One region of the Burkholderia sp. PU8-34 genome, then DNA from elsewhere that is predicted to be linked to it. Evidence: riboswitches for the same ligand, from Rfam matches in the RefSeq annotation. Region 1 holds a riboswitch; the other holds the start of a gene.
The links. A riboswitch is a leader RNA that binds a small molecule or an ion and turns the genes downstream of it on or off. The one in region 1 is predicted to bind cobalamin.
Positions count from the first base shown of each region.

Region 2: it holds a riboswitch for cobalamin, as region 1 does, so the genes downstream of both, ACV22Z_RS16920 (TonB-dependent receptor domain-containing protein) here and cobG (precorrin-3B synthase) in region 1, are expected to answer to the same signal.

Region 1 is NZ_JBSAXC010000002.1:682,988-692,911, reverse strand. Features, by position in the region: gene ACV22Z_RS07835 (MarR family winged helix-turn-helix transcriptional regulator) at 1-381, opposite strand, end outside; gene ACV22Z_RS07830 (MFS transporter) at 509-1,684, shown strand; gene cobM (precorrin-4 C(11)-methyltransferase) at 1,884-2,612, opposite strand; gene ACV22Z_RS07820 (cobalt-precorrin-6A reductase) at 2,654-3,394, opposite strand; gene ACV22Z_RS07815 (cobalt-precorrin-5B (C(1))-methyltransferase) at 3,391-4,491, opposite strand; gene cbiE (precorrin-6y C5,15-methyltransferase (decarboxylating) subunit CbiE) at 4,491-5,720, opposite strand; cobalamin riboswitch at 5,926-6,117, shown strand; gene cobG (precorrin-3B synthase) at 6,186-7,589, shown strand; gene ACV22Z_RS07800 (precorrin-8X methylmutase) at 7,582-8,208, shown strand; gene ACV22Z_RS07795 (precorrin-2 C(20)-methyltransferase) at 8,205-8,939, shown strand; gene cobJ (precorrin-3B C(17)-methyltransferase) at 8,936-9,924, shown strand, end outside.
Region 2 is NZ_JBSAXC010000006.1:153,979-163,902, reverse strand. Features, by position in the region: gene ACV22Z_RS16930 (ABC transporter ATP-binding protein) at 1-650, opposite strand, end outside; gene ACV22Z_RS16925 (FecCD family ABC transporter permease) at 647-1,648, opposite strand; gene ACV22Z_RS16920 (TonB-dependent receptor domain-containing protein) at 1,679-3,589, opposite strand; cobalamin riboswitch at 3,655-3,907, opposite strand; gene ACV22Z_RS16915 (ATPase) at 4,075-4,425, shown strand; gene ACV22Z_RS16910 (cell division protein ZapA) at 4,422-4,736, shown strand; RNA gene ssrS (6S RNA) at 4,818-4,999, shown strand; gene ACV22Z_RS16900 (EVE domain-containing protein) at 5,101-5,562, shown strand; gene ACV22Z_RS16895 (SIMPL domain-containing protein) at 5,745-6,485, shown strand; gene lgt (prolipoprotein diacylglyceryl transferase) at 6,586-7,476, opposite strand; gene ACV22Z_RS16885 (LysR substrate-binding domain-containing protein) at 7,567-8,484, opposite strand; gene ilvD (dihydroxy-acid dehydratase) at 8,630-9,924, shown strand, end outside.

The DNA.
Region 1 (9,924 bases):
CACCGCATCGTCGATCAGCACGCGGCCCGCATCCGTCAGCGCGACGAGCGTGCCGCGGCCATCGGCCGGATTCGGCCGGCGCTCGACCCAGCCCGCCTTCTGCAGCCGGTCGATGCGCGCCGTCATCCCGCCCGACGACATCATCAGCGCGTCGTACAGCGCGGTCGGTGTCATCGCGAACGGCGCGCCGCTGCGGCGCAGCGTCGCGAGCACGTCGAACTCCCCCGGCTGCATGCCGTAGCGCGCAAACAGCGGATTGAGACGGTCGCGCGCGATCACGAGCGCCGCTTCCTGCAGCCGCCCCATCACGAGCATCGACGACGCGTCGAGATCCGGACGTTCGTCGCGCCATTGCGCGACCGCCTGTGCGGCTCGATCCATTAACCCTCCTCGGCGAACAAGTTATCTTGACGTCGAGATAAATCAGCAATTATCTTGACGTCGAGACAATTTATACCAAAACGCGCGGCGCCCTGCCCGGATGCCGCTTTCGACTCCGAGGCCTCTCATGAAGAATCGTTTCAACTCACCCGGATGGCGGCTCGCCGCGATCGTGCTCGTCGGGCTGAACCTGCGCCCGGCGCTCGCGGCGGTCGGCCCGCTGCTCGACATGATCCAGCGCGCGACCGGCATCGGCGACAGCACCGCGAGCCTGCTCACGACGATCCCGATCCTGCTGATGGGGCTCGGCGCGCTGTGCGCGCGGCGCCTGCAGCGCGTGCCGGGAATCGCGGGCGGCGTGGGGATCGGCATCGTGCTGATCGGGCTGGCGTGCGCGGTGCGCGTCGGCGCGCAGCACGCGTGGCTGCTGCTCGCGAGCGCGTGCTGCGCGGGCGTCGGCATTGCGATGGTGCAGGCGCTGCTGCCCGGTTTCGTGAAAGCGAACTTCGCGACGCGCATCGGCGGCGTGATGGGCGTCTACTCGACGTCGATCATGGGCGGCGCGGTGCTTGCAAGCGTCGCCGCACCGCTCGTCGCGACGCGCTGGGGCTGGCTCGCGGCGCTCGCGTGCTGGACCGTGCCGGCCGTTGCGGCCGCATGCGCGTGGCCGGTCGCGAGCCGCGGCGGCGTGACGATCGCCGCGCCGTCGGCGCTGGCGTCACGGCCGTCGCGCTCCGCGCACGCGTGGCGGCTCGCGCTGTTCTTCGGGATCGCAACGGGCGCCTATACGCTGGTGCTCGCGTGGCTGCCGCCGTTCTACATGCGGCTCGGCTGGTCGCCCGCGGCGGCGGGCGGCTTGCTGGGCGGCGTCACGCTCGCGGAAGTCGTGGCCGGCCTCACCGTCTCGGCGACGATCGATCGCGTGCCCGACCGCCGGCCGGTGCTGGTTGCGGCAATCGCCGCGCTGTTCGTCGGGCTCGTGCTGATGCTCGTGGCGCCGGAAACGCTCGCGCTGCCCGCCGCGCTGCTGATGGGCGCGGGCATCGGCGCGCTGTTCCCGCTGTCGCTGATCGTCACGGTCGACCATGCGGCGACGCCGGCCGACGCGGCATCGCTGACGGGCTTCGTGCAGGGTGTCGGCTACCTGATCGCGGGCCTGTTCCCGTTCGCGGCGGGCGTCGTCCGCCAGCATCTCGCGGACCTGACGCCTGCGTGGATCGCGATGGCATGCCTGTGCATCGCGCTGTTCGCGCTCGCGGCCGGTTTCGCGCCGCAGGTCGCGCGGCGGGTTGCGCGCGCGTGATCGAGCGTGACATGACGGCCGACCTGCGCGTGCGGCGCGCGATCGGTGCGGCGCTGCGCTGCATGCCGTTGAGCCGGTCATGATTTGCAGTTCGAACAGTTGCCGGGTGTCGTCGCGTTGCGCAACACATTGACCGAATGGTTGTCGCCGGCGCGACGACGGCTGCCGGGCCCGCGCCGCGGCTTCTGACCGCCCGGCCCTACCCTTCGCTCGCGTACAGCGTCGAATCCGCGAACCCTTGCGCATCGAGCACGCGGCCGATCAGGATCAGCGCGGTGCGCTCGATGCGCGTGCCCGCGACCTTGCCGACGATGTCGGCGAGCGTGCCGACGACGCGTTCCTCGTCGGGCCAGCTCGCGCGATAGATCACCGCGACCGGGCAGTCGGGCCCGTAGTGCGGTAGCGCGTCGTCGACGATCTTCGCGAGATGGCGCACGCCGAGATGGATCGCGAGCGTCGCGCGATGCGCGGCGAGCGAACCGAACGTCTCGCCTTCGGGCATCGTCGTCTTGCCCGCGTAGCGCGTGAGGATCACCGTCTGCGCGATGCCGGGCAGCGTCAGTTCGCAGCCGAGCGTGGCGGCGCACGCGGCGGTGGCCGTCACCCCCGGCACGATCTCATATGGAATCCCGAGCGCCTTCAGACGGCGAATCTGTTCGCCGATCGCGCCGTACAGCGACGGATCGCCGGAATGCACGCGCGCGATGTCCTGCCCCTTCGCGTGCGCGTCGGCGAGCAGCGCAACGATCGCGTCGAGATCGAGTTCTGCCGTGTTGACAACCTGCTCCGCGCGATGGCCGTCGAGCACGGCCTCAGGCACGAGCGAGCCCGCGTACAGGATCACCGGACACGTGCGCACGAGGCGCTGGCCCTTCACCGTGATCAGCTCCGGGTCGCCGGGACCCGCGCCGATGAAATACACCGTCATTGAAACACTCCGTCAATTCATGTGCGGCCGGTGGCGCGCCATCACGCCCGTGCCGCCGGATCGAGCGCGTCGAGCGCAGCGAGCAACTCGGCGGCCGAGTCGAACGCGCGATCGACGTCCGGCAACGGCGGCCGGCGCAGCATCACGACCGGCAGCCGGCGCTCGCGCGCGACGTCGAGCTTCGCTTCGGTCGCGGCGCCGCCGCTGTTCTTGCTGACGACGACGTCGATGCCCGCGAGTGCGAACAGCGCCCGTTCGCCGTCGAGCGTAAACGGCCCGCGCGCGGCGACGATCTGCGCGCGCGCGTTGCCGGGATGCGGATCGAGACAGCGCACGAGCCAGAACTGGTGCACCGGTATCGCGTCGAGATGCGCGAGCGGTTCGCGGCCGAGCGTGAACAGCGGCCGGCGAAACGGCGCGAGCGCGGCCTCGATGCCGGCCCAGTCGTCGACCATCCGCCAGTCGTCGCCCGGCTGCGGCTGCCACGATGCGCGGCGCAGCGCCCAGCACCGCACGCCCGCGTCGCGCGCGGCGGCGGCCGCGTTCGCGCTGATGCGCGCCGCATACGGGTGGGTCGCGTCGATCACGAGGCCGATGCCGGCTTCGCGAAGATACGCGGCCAGCCCGGCCGCACCGCCGAAGCCGCCGACCCGCACTTCGCACGCGAGATCGGCCGGCACCTTGCCGAGCCCGGCGAGACTGTACACATGGCGCGGGCCGAGCGCGCGGGCGATCTTCAGCGCATCGCCGGTGCCGCCGAGCAGCAGGATCCGCGCGTTCATTGCGCGACTCCGACGAAGCGGCCCTGCCGGTCGATGGCGAACATCTCGAGCGCGACCGACGCGGGCACGATGTCGCGGGCGACGCGCAGCGCATGCGCGCACACGATGTCGCCGAGCGGCACGCCGTCCGCGTGTGCGAGCTTCAGCGCTTCCTGGCTCGTGTTCGCCGCGCGCATCGCGGCCTGCAGCGCGTCGCTCGCGCCGGCCTCCGCCGCCCATTGCGCGAGCAGCGGCAGGTCGATGCTCGAATGGCGGCTGTGCAGGTCGAGATGGCCGGCCGCCAGCTTGCTGAGCTTGCCGAAGCCGCCACACATGGAGACCCGCTCAATCGGCGCGCGCCGCAGGTGCTTCAGCACCGCACCCGCGAAATCGCCCATCTCGACCAGCGCCATGTCCGACAGGCGATAGTGCGCGCGCATCGCGTCCTCGCTTGCATTGCCCGTGCAGGCGGCGATGTGGCCGATTCCGTTCGCGCGTGCGACGTCGATGCCCTGGTGGATCGACGCGATATACGCGGAGCACGAGAACGGCCGCACGATGCCGGTCGTGCCGAGGATCGACAGTCCGCCGACGATGCCGAGCCGCGGGTTCATCGTCTTCAGCGCGAGCGCCTCGCCGCCTTCGACGCCGATCGTCACGTCGAAGCCGCCGGAATAACCGTGCTCGGCCGCGAATTCGGTCAAATGCGTTGTCATCATCTCGCGCGGCACCGGGTTGATCGCCGGTTCGCCGACCGGCAGCGTGAGCCCGGCACGCGTGACCGTGCCGACGCCCGGCCCCGCATGGAAGCGCACGCCGGGCGCCGCCGCGAGCGCAACGCGTGCGAACACCAGTGCGCCGTGCGTGACGTCCGGATCGTCGCCGGCGTCCTTGATCGTGCCGGCTTCGGCACCGTGTTCCGGGCTGCTACCCATGATCCGGCAGAACTCGAGCCGCATCACGACGCGCTGGCCCTTCGGCAACACGATCTCGACCGCGTCGTCCGCGATGCCGGTCAGCAGCAGACGCGCGGCGGCGAGCGACGTCGCGGTCGCGCAGCTTCCGGTCGTATAGCCGAAGCGCAGCGGTGCGGGCTGTTCGGGCGTTTCGTCGCGCATCACGTCGCGGGATTCGTGTCGTCGGGCGCAGGCTTGCGCACGTCGTACAGCGTGACCGGCAGCGCCTGCCGCCAGCTGTCGAAGCGGCCGAGCGGCTCGGCCTGCGCGAGCGACACGCGCGTGAGCGTGCCGCCATGTCCATCACGCCATCCGGCGAGCGCCATTTCACCTTGCAGCGTGACGGCATTCGCGACGAGCCGGCCGCCGGGTTTCAGCGCCGACCAGCATGCGTCGAGCACGCCGGGCACGGTCGCGCCGCCGCCGATGAAGATCGCGTCGGGCGCGGCGAGCCCCGCGAGCGCATCGGGCGCGCGCCCGGCGACGAGTTGCAGCCCCGGCACGCCGAGCGCATCGCGATTGTGTTCGATGTAGCGTTGCCGCTCCGCATGCGACTCGATCGCGATCGCCTGGCACGACGGATGCGCACGCATCCATTCGATGCCGATCGACCCGCAGCCGGCGCCGACATCCCACAGCAGCTCGCCGGGCGCGGGCGCGAGGCGCGCGAGCGTCATCGCGCGCATGTCGCGCTTGGTAAGCTGGCCGTCGTGGCGGTAGGCGTCGTCCGGCAGACCGGGGGTCAGCGCGCGCCGCGGCGCATCGGGCGCCGTGCGGCAGTCGAGCGCAACGAGGTTCAGCGCCGCGGTTTCGTCGACCGACCAGTCGTGCGCGAGCCCGTCGATGCGGCGCTCGAGCGGGCCGCCCAGATGTTCGAACACGCTGATCCGGCTCGGCCCGAAGCCGCGCGCGGTCAGTTCCGCCGCGACCGCCGCGGGCGTGCGGCCGTCCGCGCTCAGCACGAACAGGCGCCGCCCCGGCAGCAGATGCCGCGCGAGCGTCGCGAGCGGCCGGCCGACCAGCGACGCGGCGCCGACATCCTGCAGCGCCCAGCCGAGGCGTGCCGCGGCCAGCGACAGCGACGATGGCGCGGGCAGCACGCGCCATTCGCCGGGGGCAAGCTGGCGCGCGAGCGTCGCGCCGACGCCGAACAGCATCGGGTCGCCGCTCGCGAGCACGCAGACGGGCGAATGGCGCCGCGCGAGCACGCCGGCGAGATCGAACGGCGACGGCCACGGTTCGCGCGCGGCGCGCAGCCGCGCGGGCAGCATGTCGAGGTGCCGCGGCGCGCCGACGACGAGCGTCGCATCGAGCAACGCGCGGCGCGCGCTGCGCCCGAGCCCCGCGAAACCGTCGTCGCCGATTCCCACCACCGTCAGCCACGCCGTCATGCACCCTTCCCCATCGTTCGATTTCATCGTGTCGCCGCCAGCGGCCGTAAAGCCGCCGGCGCGTCCGTCCGTGTTGCGAAAGACGGCATGGTACCGTGTTCCACCGCGCGTTTCACCTGCGGGTCGGCACGGACCGGAAGCCCGGAACGGCAAGGTTCGCAAGCGGGTTGGCGGGCGTCGCGAACCGCCCGGAAAATCGGGTATCCTACGGCGTTCGTTCGCCGGTGCCCCTTCGGGGCCGAAGAGGGAACACAGGGCGCGTGCCGCGCTGCTGTGGCTGCCCCCGCAACTGTAGACAGCGAGCCCGCCTCCACCCGACGCCACTGGTTTTACCGGGAAGGCCTGGAGCGGGCGCCGACCTGCCAGCCAGGAGACCTGCCGGCCTGAAAGTGCGTGCGTGCCAGCCAGCATCGGGCGGGGTGTACCGATGCGTTGGCCGCGGCGCGACACTGTCCCGGTGCCCCGTTGAGTTCCGCCCCCGAATCGTTCCCGGTTTCGTCCCCTGCAACGCCTGCCGTGCGGCCGTCGGCCTGCCCGGGGCTCGTGCGCGTCGTCGCCGCGGCCGACGGCGGGCTGTGCCGGATCAAGCTGCCGGGTGGCCGGCTCGACACGGCGCAGGCGCGCGCGATAGCGGCCGTTGCGCGTGCGCACGGCTCCGGCGTGATCGAGGCGACCAACCGCGCGAATCTCCAGTTGCGCGGCATCCGCGACGGCGAAAGCGACGCACTCACCCGCGCGCTGCTCGACGCGGGGCTCGGCCCGCTCGTCGACGCCTGCGGCGATGTCGCCGAGCTCGCGGCGAGCGACGACGTCCGCAACCTGATGCTGAGCCCGCTTGGCGGGCGCGATCCCGCCGCGCTGATCGACAGCTGCGCGCTGGCCGCGCCGCTGCTCGACATGCTCGCGCGCGAGCCACGCCGGTTCGAACTGTCGCCGAAATTCGCGATCCAGCTCGACGGCGGCGAGGCCGTCGCCGCGCTCGATCATCCGCACGATATCTGGCTCGCGGCGTGGCGTCGCGGCGACGGCGCGGTGCGCATCGCGGCCGGGCTCGCCGGCTGTCCGCCCGTGGCGCGCGGCGATGCGCCTGCCGTCGTCGACGTTTCGCCTGAGGAAACCGTCGCGCTCGTTCGCGCGCTGCTGCTCGCGTTCGTCGACCTCGCGCCGGCCGACGTGTCGCGGATGCGCGCGTTGCTGGCGACATGCGGCGCCCAGGCGCTGCTCGAGCGCGCGCAAACCTATGTTCCGTTTCCGCTTGCAGCCGATCCCGCGCTTTCCGACTGGCGGCGTGCGTCGTCCGATTTCGCGTTGCGCTTCGGTGCCCGTGCGTCGAACGATGCGGGCCGCTGCAGCGTCGGCGTGCAGTTCGCGCTCGGCCGTCTCGACGCTGCGCGGCTCGACGCGCTCGCAGCGCTGGCCGACGCGCATGGCGACTGCACGCTGTCGATGACGCCGTGGCAAGGCGTGTTCGTCCACGGCGTCGCGACGGCCGATGCGCACGCGGTGTGCGATGCGCTCGCCGCGCTCGGTCTTGTCGTGTCGCCGGCCGATCCGCTCGCACGGCTCGCCGCGTGCTCGGGCAGCGCCGGATGCGCGAAAGCGCGCGCCGACACGAAGCGCGACGCGCTCGCACTTGCCGAACGCGTCGGGCATGTGCTCGACGCGCACCTGACCGGCTGCGAGCGCCACTGCGCGCTGCCGCGCGCCGCGGAGCACACGCTCGTCGCGGTCGCGCCGGCGCACTACGACCTGTACCGGCGCGAAGACGCAGCGGGCCTCGGCACCCTGCTCGCGCGCCATTTGACGATCGACCAAGCCGCGGCCCGACTGGGCGATGCGCGGCAAAGCCAGGACTTCAACGATGCTTGACTACATTCGCGACGGGCAGGAAATCTACCGCCAGTCGTTCGCGACGATCCGCGCCGAGGCCGACCTGTCGCGCATCCCGCCCGACCTCGAGAAACTCGCGGTACGCGTGATCCACGCGTGCGGGATGGTCGATGTCGTCGACGACCTGCGGTTTTCCGCGGGCGCGGGCAATGCGGGCCGCTCGGCGCTGGCCGCCGGCGCGCCGATCCTCTGCGACGCGAAAATGGTGGCCGAAGGGATCACACGCGCGCGGCTGCCGGCCGGCAACCGCGTGCTGTGCACGCTCGGCGAACCCGAGGTGCCTGATCTCGCCCGACAGCTTGGCAACACGCGCTCGGCCGCCGCGCTCGAACTGTGGCGGCCGCACCTCGCGGGCAGCGTCGTCGTGATCGGCAACGCGCCGACCGCGCTGTTCCACCTGCTCGACATGCTCGACGCCGGTGCGCCGCGCCCCGCGCTGATCGTCGGTTTCCCGGTCGGTTTCATCGGCGCGGCCGAATCGAAGGCGCTGCTCGCGGCCGACAGCCGCGGCGTGCCGTACGTCGCGCTGCTCGGCCGGCGCGGCGGCAGCGCGATGGCAGCCGCCGCCGTCAACGCACTTGCGACGGAGGTCGAATGACGGCCGCGCGCGGACGCCTGTTCGGCCTCGGCGTCGGCCCGGGCGACCCCGAACTGATGACGCTGAAGGCGCTGCGCCTGCTGCAGGCCGCGCCGGTGGTCGCGTATTTCGTCGCGAAGGGCAAGAAAGGCAATGCGTACGGGATCGTCGAGGCGCATCTGCTCGACACGCAGGTGCAGTTGCCGCTCGTCTACCCGGTGACGACCGAAGCGCTGCCGCCGCCGCTCTGCTACGAGACCGTGATCGCCGATTTCTACGACACGGCCGCCGATGTCGTCGCCGCGCATCTCGATGCGGGCCGCGACGTCGCGGTGATCTGCGAAGGCGATCCGTTCTTCTACGGCTCGTACATGTACCTGCACGACCGCCTCGCGCCGCGCTACGACACCGAAGTCGTGCCGGGCGTGTGCTCGATGCTCGGCGGCACGGCCGTGCTCGGCCAGCCGCTCGTGTACCGCAACCAGAGCCTGTCGGTGCTGTCCGGCGTGCTGCCCGAGGACGAGCTGCGCACGCGGCTCGCGCAGGCCGACGCGGCGGTGATCATGAAGCTCGGCCGCAATTTCGACAAGGTGCGCCGCGTGCTCGACGCGCTCGGCCTCGCCAAGCGTGCGCTGTACGTCGAGCGCGCGACGATGGCGAACCAGCGCATCGTGCCGCTCGACGACGTCGATCCGATGGCGTCGCCGTATTTTTCGCTGCTCGTCGTGCCGGGGGAAAAATGGCAAGGATGACGACCCCGCCCGCGATCGTGATCCTCGGTGCGGGCGCACTCGACACCGCGCGGCGCATCCAGGCGCGCTATCCGGGCGCGCTGGTGCACGCGCTCGCGTCGCGTGTCGCGGCCGACGTGTCGTTCGACGAACTCGGCGCGCACTTGCGCGAGCTGTACGCGCGCGGCATGCCGATCGTCGCGCTGTGCGCGGCCGGCATCGTGATCCGCTGCGTCGCGCCGGCGCTGACCGACAAGGGCGTCGAGCCGCCGGTGCTCGCGGTCGCGGAGGACGGCTCGGCCGTCGTGCCGCTGCTCGGCGGCCTCACCGGCGTGAACGCGATCGCGCGCGAGCTGGCCGACTGGCTCGGCGTCGCGCCGGCGATCACGACGAGCGGCGAGCTGCGCTTCGGCGCGTGCGTGCTCAATCCGCCCGACGGCTATGCGCTCGCGGATCTGTCGCAGGGCAAGCGCTTCGTGTCCGACCTGCTGGCCGGCGCGTCGACGCGCGTCGACGGCGCCGCGCCGTGGCTCGACGATGTCGCGCTGCCGCGCGACGACGCGGCCGCGCATGCGATTCGCGTGACGCCGCTCGCGTGGCGCGGCGCGCGCGACGAACTCGTGATCCATCCGCGCAGTGTCGTGATCGGCATCGGTGCGCAACACGCCGCAACGGACCTGCCGCTCGATGCGCGCGTGAACGCGCTGCTGGACGCACACGGGCTCGCGCCGCAGGCGCTGGCCGCCATCGTCGCGCCGGCCGATGCGATCGGCGATGCCGCGCTCGAAGCGGCGGCGGACGCGTTGAGTGTGCCGCTGCGTTTCGTTGATTTCGTCGACTCCGTCGACTCCATCGATGCAGAAGCCGACGCCACCGCCGTGCTGCAACGTGCGCTGCGCGTGCCGCATACGTTGCGGGAAGCGCACGAAGCACATACCGGCCTGGCCTGCGCGGTCGCCACGCAACCCGTCGATCCCGCGACGCTCGGCCGCGCGCGCGGCCGCCT
Region 2 (9,924 bases), on a different contig from region 1:
GCGAAGCGGCGCGCGAGATTCAGGTCGTGGCACGAAAACAGCACGGTGCGCTGGCCGGCGTCGAGCCACGCGGCCAGCGCGGTCAGGCAATCGATCTGGTGATGCAGGTCGAGATGCGCGAGCGGCTCGTCAAGCAGCAGCAGCGGCGCATCCTGGCACAGCGTCGCGGCCAGCGCGACGCGCTGCCGCTCACCGCCGGACAGCGACAGCACGTCGCGATCGGCAAACGGCGTGAGGCCGAAGGTCGCGAGCGCGTCGCGCGCGGCCGCACGGTCGCCGTCGCGCTCCCAGCCCCAGCCGCCGAGATACGGGAAGCGGTTGAGCAGCACCGTGTCGAACACGGTCGCGCTGAACGCATCGTGCAGGTGTTGCGGCATCAGCGCGCGCCGTTGTGCGAGCTGGGCGGGCGGCCACGCGGCGAGCGGGCGGCCGTCGGCTTCGACGTGGCCGCCGGACGGCGCATGCAGGCCCGCGAGCGTCGCGAGCAATGTCGTCTTGCCCGCGCCGTTCGGCCCCGCGACGCACCAGATCTCGCCGGGCCCGAACTCCTGCGTGAAGCCGCTCAGCAACGTGCGCGCGCCGACCCGCAGCGTCAGGTGGACAGCCGCGTACGAGACGCCGGTGGCCGGCAAGGATACGGCTGCATTCATCGCGTCGGTCTCCTCAGCAACATCCACAGGAACACCGGCACACCGATCAGCGCGGTCATCACGCCGACCGGCAACTGCGCGGGCGCGATCACGGTCCGCGCGAGCAGGTCGGCCGCCATCACGCCGCCGCCGCCCGCGAGCAGCGCGGCAGGCAGCAGCATGCGCTGGTCGTTGCCGAACGCGAGACGCAGCGCATGCGGGACGACGAGCCCGACGAAGCCGATCGTGCCCGCGGTCGTCACCGCAGCAGCCGCGGCCAGCGACGCGACGAGGTAGATGCGCACGCGCAGCCGCGCGACCGGCACGCCGAGCGCGAGTGCGGTCGCGTCGCCGCGCAGCAGCACGTTCAGCTGCGGCGCGGCCGGCAGCGCGACGCACGCGGCGAGCGCAAGCGCGGCCCACGCGAACCATGGCGCCGCGGCGCCGTTCAGGTCGCCGGTCAGCCAGAAGATGATGCCGCGCAGCCTGGCATCGGGCGCGAGCGACAGCAGCAGCGTGACGAGCGCGCCCCACCCGGCCGCGATCACGACGCCGGTGAGCAGCAGCCGCGGCGACGCGTCACGCAACTCGCCGCGCCACAGCTCGCGGCGCGCGAGGCCGAGCACGAGCCCCACGGACACGAGCGCGCCGGCGAACGCCGACGCATCGACGAGCCACCACGCGGCGCCCGCGATCATCGCGACGAGCGCAAAGCCGGCCGCGCCGCCCGACACGCCGAGCACGTACGGTTCCGCGAGCGGATTGCGCAGCAGCACCTGCAGCAGCGCGCCCGCGAGTGCGAGCAATGCGCCGCACGCGAAGCCCGCGAGCGCGCGCGGCAGCCGCAGCGTGCGAACGATGTCGGCGAACAGCGCATCGCCGCCGCCGTGCGGAACGAGCGATGCGAGCGCCTGCAGCGGCGACATCGGCACGCTGCCGATCGTCAGCGACGCGACGAACAGCACGGCGACGGCCACGGCGAGCGCCGCCCAGATCGCCGCCGCGCGCGTGGCGCTCATGCGGCGCACCGTGCCGCGCACGCCGGGCGCTTACTGCTGCTGCCAGCCGAGCGTGACATAGGCGCCGCGCCGCGGCGTGTTGTATGCGTAGGCAAGCTCGTAGTCCTTGTCGAAGAGGTTGTCGATGCGCGCGCTGACGTACCACGCCTTCGTGATGTTGTAGCGCGCGGACAGATTGACGAGCCCATAACCGCCGAGCCGCCCGCCGCCCGAATCGTTGCGCGCGCCACTGACGAGCCATTCGCCGCCGACGCGCACCGGGCCGAACGCGCGGCTCACCGCTGCCGACGCGAAGCGCCGCGCGCGCCGGTCCAGGTCCTGATTCTGCGTTTCGTCGATCGGGTTCTGCAAGGTGGCGGCAACCCGCACGTCGGTCGCGCCGACGTGCCCTTGCCACGAGCCTTCGAGCCCCTGCACCTTCGCCCGGCCGACATTCTGCGCGACATAGAAGAAGCTGTTCGCTTCAGGCCGGTAGTCGATCAGGTTCGAATAGCGCGTCTGGAACACGGTGATGCGCATGACGCCCACCGCGTTCGCCGCATATTGCAGCGCGGCCTCGACCGAGTGGCTGCGCTCGGGCTGGATCGACGGATTCCCGGCGATCGGGTAATAGAGGTCGTTGAAGCTCGGCGCGCGAAACGCGTCCGAATAGCTGGCGGTGATTTTCCAGCGATCGGTGAGGTCGAGCCCGTAGCCCAGATAGTACGAGTTCGCGCCGCCGAAATCCGAATACTGGTCGCGCCGCAGGCTCGCCTGGAACTGCTGGCGGCCGATGCGCCCCATGTAGCCGAGCCAGCCGGAATTCACGTGGCGTTGCGGCGCCGAATACACGTTCGACATGAACTGCTGGTCGAGCCGCTCGTAGCCGGCCTGGATCATGTGGTCGGGCGCGATCCGGAAATCGTTCTGCCACGTGTACTGGCGGTTGTCGGTATTGAAGTGGTCGGTGTAGACGCCGTTCAGCTCCGTCTGGCTGCGGTCGTTGCCGGTCGCCACGCTGACATGCGTCGTCCACCAGTCGAACAGCTTGCCGTTCGCGAAGACGCGCGCCTGCTGCACGCGCGAATACAGGTTGTTCAGGTCGGTCGGCGCGCCGAACGCGTTGTCGTAGCTGTTGGTGCCGTTCGACTGGAAGTACGTGACGCCCGCATCCCAGCGATCGTCGAAGCGATGCCGCAGCGATGCGGTGACGCTCTCGTTCAGGTAGCCGTTCGCGTTCGGGTTCGCATTCGGCTGCTTCGCCGGATCGAGCGCGGAAAAGCCGTTGTCCTTGTCGCGCGCGATCGACACGCTGAAGGTCGTCTTGCCGTCGGCGTCGAGCCGGCCCGACACGCCCGCCTGCTGCGTCTGCGTGCCATAGCTGCCGAGGCCGACCGCAAAGTTGAAGCGCGGCGGATGATTGCCGCCGTCCTTCGTGAACACCTGCACGACGCCGCCGATCGCACCGGAGCCATACAGCGACGACACGTTGCCGTTCACGATCTCGACCCGCTCGATCTGGTCGAGCGGCAGCTGGCTCAGCTGCGCGGCGCCGAGGCTCGCGGAATCGACGCGCACGCCGTCGACCAGCACGAGCGATTGCGTCGATTGCGCGCCGCGCAAAAACAGCGTCGCGCTCGCGCCAGGGCCGCCGTTGCGCACGATCTGCGCGCCTGGCGCGAACGCGAGCAGCGTCGGCAGGTCGGCGCCCGGATGCGCAGCGATGTCCTGCGCGTCGAACACGGTCGTTTGCGGAATCGCATCGGCAAGGACCTGCGGCGCGCGCTGCGCGGTGACGACGACCGGCGCGAGCAGCTGCGCGTCGGTGTTCTGTCCTGTCTGCGCGGCAGCGGGTGTGGTGGAGGTGGCGGGTACGGCCGGTGCAGCAGCAGTCTGGGCCGCGGCGGCGAGCGGCAGCCCGCATAGCGCGCCGAGCGCGTTGCGGGCGATTGGGGTCAGCATCGAAGACATCCTGTGAACGGCTGCGCGCCCCGCTTCCCCGCAGGCCGCGCGTCATGAAGCCCGCGCACGGGCTCCCCGCCTCGGCCGGTATCCGGGCTGGCGGCACACCGGCTCGCCTTCCCGCGCAATCATGCGCAGTGGCCTGCGCCCGCATGCGAACCGCACACGCCGAGCGCACCCGAGCCGGCCTGCATCGTCCGATGCGGCCGCTTACCGTTGCGGGGGCAGCGCAGGTTGGCCGCTCCTGGCGGAGCCGGCGCCCTGCTTCCCGTTTAACCGCGCGTCGCACGCGCGAGCACCGAGGCGGCGCCAGTTTAGGAGCGGTCCGCGAGAGCGTCAAGAAAGCGCTCGGCACACAGGCAAAAACCGGCCCCCGTCTCGCAATTTCGCGGCAAGAAGCAGGGGTGTTACGACTGGAAACGTTACAGATGTCGGAATGCGCGTTATTCCGCGCTAAAATGCTGGGTCTTTAGAGGACGCAGCAGATGCTCAACGAACTCGAAACCCTATCTCAAAATATTGGCCGGCTGATTGCACTGAACCAGCGCTATCACTCGGAACGGCTCGCGCTCGAAGAGCAAGTCGCGCAATTGCGCGCGGAAGCGGACACGGTGCGCGCCGAGCTCACGCAACTGCGCGAGGAACGCAATGCGCTCGAGGCGGAACGCGACACGCTGTCGGCGAAGATCGACGACGCTCAGGTGAAACTGAACGCGATTCTCGAGAAGCTGCCGCGCTCGAAGAGCGTGGCGGAAACCGACAACCAGCTCGATCTGCTGGATACACAGGCGCGCGCCGATCGCGACGACGCGGCAAGCCACGGAGAACACGCATGAGCACCAAGCAGATCGAAGTCTCGATTCTCGGCCAGGCCTATCGTCTCGCCTGTTCGGCCGAGACCGAAGGGGCGCTGCTCGAGGCTGTCGCGCGTGTCGACGCGGAAATGACGAAGATCCGCTCGAACAGCTCGGTGCGCGGCACCGATCGCATCGCCGTGATGGCGGCGCTGTCGCTCGCGTCCGAACTGCTGCGGCTGCAAACGAGCGTGCGTCACGGTGAAGCATTTCCGGCGGAAGAAATCCGGCGTACAATGCGCCAGATGAACGAAAAACTCGGTGCGGTGCTCGCACAGCACGAGACGCAGTAACCTCGAATCGATGTGTCGATTCCCCTTGATCTCAGCGGTCAACGGTGGTCAAATTGGACACAACGATTCACAGTTCAGTCAGCTTCCCTGCCTGGTTCGCCAAGGTCATATATTCCTTGAACCAATGCCATGTGCACGGTTGCGGAAATTTGTAGCACGGGCGCGCGCGTCACTCTGTCTGATGTACCCGAAGTGCTGCTAACTGCGACCAATTCTGAACCCCAGGTTCAGGATGCCGGCCTAGCGGCTAAGGCGGGGGCCTATCCAACGGCATCGGGTCTTGCACCCGATGCCGTTTCCTTTTGTAGCGGCCTCTTTTGTAGCGGCCTCTTGTAGCAGCCTCTTTCTGCGTCGATCACGATCCATGCAATACTGGCTGATGAAGTCCGAACCGGACGAAGCGAGCATCGACGATCTCGCGAACGCGCCGCAGCGCACGCTGCCCTGGACCGGCGTGCGCAACTATCAGGCGCGCAATTTCATGCGCGACACGATGAAGCTCGGCGACGGCGTGCTGTTCTATCACTCGAGCTGCCCCGAGCCGGGCATCGCGGGCGTCGCCGAAGTGTCGTCGACACCCTACCCCGATCCCACGCAATTCGATCCGAAGAGTCCCTATTACGATCCGAAGTCGACGCAGGAAACGCCGCGCTGGCTGCTCGTCGACGTTCGCTTCGTGAAGAAGTCGCCGCTCGTGCCGCTCGCGGCGCTGCGCGAATACGACGAGCTCGCCGACATGCGTGTGCTTGCGAAAGGCAACCGGCTGTCGATCACACCTGTCACGCGCGCCGAATGGCGCTTCATCACCGAACGGCTGATGAAGTAAGCGCGGGCGGGCAAACGTCAAATTTGGTCAGCATGCGCGGCGCGTCCGGAACTCGCCGATGCATCGCCGGGCCTAAGCAACCGCGACCGGCCGATCCGGCCGGCTGTCGTTTTTCCCTCGCGCGGTCCGCCCGCGTCGCGCACGCGCGATCCGCGTGCGCGCCATCGACAAGGAACCCAACAATGACGAAGAAATCCGCACTCGCGCTGTCGCTGATGCTTGCCGCCGCCGTGCCCGCTGTGCTGGCCATCGCGCCCGCCACCGCGCAGGCCCAAGCCGTCAACCCGCACTTCCCGCAGCCGTCGGGCGTGCTGTCGCTGTCGTCGCAGGCGAGCAGCGAAGTGCCGCAGGACATCATCCATATCACGCTGTTCTATGAAGAGCAGGCGAAGGATCCGGGCAGCCTGACGTCGCAGCTGAACCAGCGCGCCGACGCCGCGCTCGCACAAGCGAAGAGCGTGTCCGGCGTGACCGCGCATACGGGCGCGTTCTCCGTCTATCCGAGCACCGATCGCGACGGCAAGATCTCCGCATGGCGCGGCCGCACGGAAGTCGTGCTCGAGTCGCGCGATTTCGCCGCGGCGTCGAAGCTCGCGGGCCAGTTGTCGAACCTGATGCAGGTGGCGAACGTCGAGTTCTCGCTGTCGCCCGAAGCGCAACGCGCAGCCGAAGAGAAGCTCACGACCGAAGCGATCAAGTCGTTCCGCATGCGTGCGGACGAAGCCGCGAAGGCATTCGGCTACAGCAGCTATTCGATTCGCGACGTAAACGTCGGCAGCGGCCGCAACGTGCAGCCGTATCCGCGCATGATGGCGATGGCCGCGCCTGCGATGGACAGCGCGAAGATGAGCGCGCCGATCGCCGTCGAAGGCGGCAAGGCGACCGTGACGGTCACGGTCAACGGCTCGGTGCAGATGAAGTAACTGAAGTAATCGAAGTCACGCGGGCAGTCTGCACGCCAGATGCGAAAACGCCGGCCCCGGGGCCGGCGTTTTTCGTTGGTGCGTCACGCGCGCAAGCGCATCATGCAGTGGCCGCGGCCGCGCGGCGGCGATACGCCCAGATCATCAGCGCGATGCCCGCGAGGATCATCGGCAGCGACAGCCACTGCCCCATCGACAGGCCGAGCGCAAGCAGGCCGAGGAAGTCGTCCGGCTCGCGCGCGAACTCGACCGTGAAGCGTGCGAGGCCGTAGCCGATCAGAAACAGCGCGGACACCGCCCCCATCGGACGCGACTTGCGCGCGAACAAGAACAGCACGAAGAACAGCGTGATGCCTTCGAGCGCAATTTCGTAGAGCTGCGAAGGATGGCGCGGCAGCATCTGGTATTGCAGGAACACGTCGTTCAGGTGCCACTTCGCGGCGAGTTCCGGATGCGCGCCGAGCCACGCGGCATCGTCGCGCGACGCGCCCGGGAACAGCATCGCCCACGGCGCGGCCGGATCGGTCACGCGGCCCCACAGCTCGCCGTTGATGAAATTGCCGAGGCGGCCCGCCGCGAGACCCGTCGGCACCATCGGCGCGACGAAATCGGTGACCTGCAGCCAGTGACGCTTGCGCTGCCACGCGAACAGCATCATCGCGAGCGTCACGCCGAGGAAGCCGCCGTGGAACGACATGCCGCCTTCCCACACCTTGAAGATGTCGAGCGGATGCGTGAAGTAGAAGCTCGCCTTGTAGAACAGCACGTAGCCGAGCCGGCCGCCGAGCACGGTGCCGAGCACGCCGTAGAACATCATGTCGTCGATGTCCTTCGCGGTCCAGCCCTGCGCGGCGACGTGCGGCAGCTTAAGGCGGACGCGGCCGACGACGATCGCGGCGATGAAACCGACGAGATACATGAGCCCGTACCAGCGCACGGCGAGCGGCCCGAGATGGATCGCAACGGGGTCGAAATTCGGGTGAATGATCATGGGTTAACGGTGAAGGTTTCGAATTCGGTGCGACGGCGCGCAAACGTGCCGCGCCGCGCATTGGACGACGCCGGCGCGCCATCGTTCACGTCATGCGCTCGCGAACGCCCGCGCGCGCACGATGTCGATGAAGCCGGCCAGCACGGGGCTGACGTCGCCGGTGCGCCACACGAGGCCCGTCTCGACGACGGGCGCATCACCCGCGAGCGGCCGGTAGACCACGCCGGTGCGCCGCAGGTTACGCAGCGACTGCGGCACCAGTGCGACACCCATGCCGGCCGACACGAGGCTCACGATCGTCTGCATCTGGATCGCTTCCTGGCCGATGCGCGGGGTCTCCCCCGCCGCGCCGTAGCAGCCCGTAATGATGTCATAAAAGCCGGGCGCCAAACGGCGCGGGAAGATCACGAGCGGCAACGCGGCCACGTCGGCGAGCCGCACCGGCGTGTCGCCGGGCGCGTCACACATCGCCGCGGGCATCGCCAGCACGAGCGGCTCGCGCACGACGGGCAGGTACGACAGCTCGGCCGCATGGCGCGGCGGCACGGGCGGAATGATCAGCCCGGCGTCGATGCGGCCGGCGGCGAGCTCCTCGATCTGCACGTCGCTCGTCGCCTCCGCGAGCTGCAGCCGCACCTGCGGATAGCGCGCGCCGAACGCGCGCAACAGCGACGGCAGCAATCCGTAGTCGGCGGTCGACACGAACGCGAGCGCGAGCGAGCCGGTCTCGCCGCGCGCGAGGCTCTGCGCGCGCGACGGCAACGCGTCGGCCGCCTCGAGCAGCTTGCGCACGTCCGCGAGCAGCGCCGCGCCTACGGCCGTCAGCGCGACCGAGCGCTTGGTGCGCACGAACAATGCAACGCCGAGCTGCTCCTCGAGCGCGCGGATCGCCTGCGACAGCGGCGGCTGCGTCATCGACAGGCGCGTTGCCGCGCGGCCGAAATGGCGTTCTTCGGCAACGGTCACGAAGTAGCGCCACTGCCGCAGATCGGGGGTCAGGTCAGGCATCGTCAGTCATATGGAAAACGACCTAATAGGCGATGAATAATATATTGGACACGCTCAGAGGGAAATCGCATCCTTGCGTCATCGGAGCCGATGCGCCGCCTGCGTGTGCACCCGCAGGCATCACCCACACCAGGATGGAGTCCCCATGTCATACAACCGCCGCTCGAAGAACGTCACGCAAGGCGTGGCCCGTTCGCCGAACCGCTCGATGTATTACGCGCTCGGCTACCGGAAGGAAGATTTCGACAAGCCGATGATCGGCATCGCCAACGGCCATTCGACGATCACGCCGTGCAACGCGGGCCTGCAGCGCCTGTCGGATGCGGCGGTCGCGGCCGTGAAGGCCGCCGACGCGAACCCGCAGATCTTCGGCACGCCGACCATCTCGGACGGCATGTCGATGGGCACCGAGGGGATGAAATACTCGCTCGTGTCGCGCGAAGTGATCGCCGACTGCATCGAGACCTGCGTGCAGGGCCAGTGGATGGACGGCGTGGTCGTCGTCGGCGGCTGCGACAAGAACATGCCAGGCGGCATGATCGCACTCGCGCGGCTGAACGTGCCGGGTATCTACGTGTATGGCGGCACGATCCGCCCCGGCCACTGGAAGGGTCGCGACCTGACGATCGTGTCGTCGTTCGAGGCCGTCGGCGAGTTCACCGCGGGCCGGATGTCGCAGGAGGATTTCGAAGGGGTCGAGCAGAACGCGTGCCCGACGACCGGCTCGTGCGGCGGCATGTACACCGCGAACACGATGAGCTCGTCGTTCGAGGCGCTCGGCATGTCGCTGCTGTATTCGTCGACGATGGCGAACCCCGACCAGGAAAAGGTCGACTCCGCGGCCGAATCGGCGCGCGTGCTTGTCGAAGCGGTGAAGCAGGACCTGAAGCCGCGCGACATCATCACGAAGCAATCGATCGAGAACGCGGTGTCGCTGATCATGGCGACCGGCGGCTCGACCAACGCCGTGCTGCACTATCTGGCGATCGCGCACGCAGCCGAGGTCGACTGGACGATCGACGACTTCGAGCGCATCCGCAAGCGCGTGCCGGTGATCTGCGACCTGAAGCCGTCGGGCCAGTACGTCGCGACCGACCTGCACCAGGCGGGCGGCATTCCACAGGTGCTGAAGATCCTGCTCGACGCCGGCCTGTTGCACGGCGACTGCATCACGATCACGGGCCGCACGCTCGCCGACGAGTTGAAGGACGTGCCGAGCGTGCCGCGCGCGGACCAGAACGTGATCTACCCGATCGGCCAGGCGCTGTACAAGGAGGGCCACCTCGCGATCCTGAAGGGCAACCTTGCGGAAGACGGCGCGGTTGCGAAGATCACCGGCCTGAAGAACCCGGTCATCACCGGCCCTGCGCGCGTGTTCGACGACGAGCAGAGCGCGATGGAAGCGATCCTCGGCGACAGGATCCACGCGGGCGACGTGCT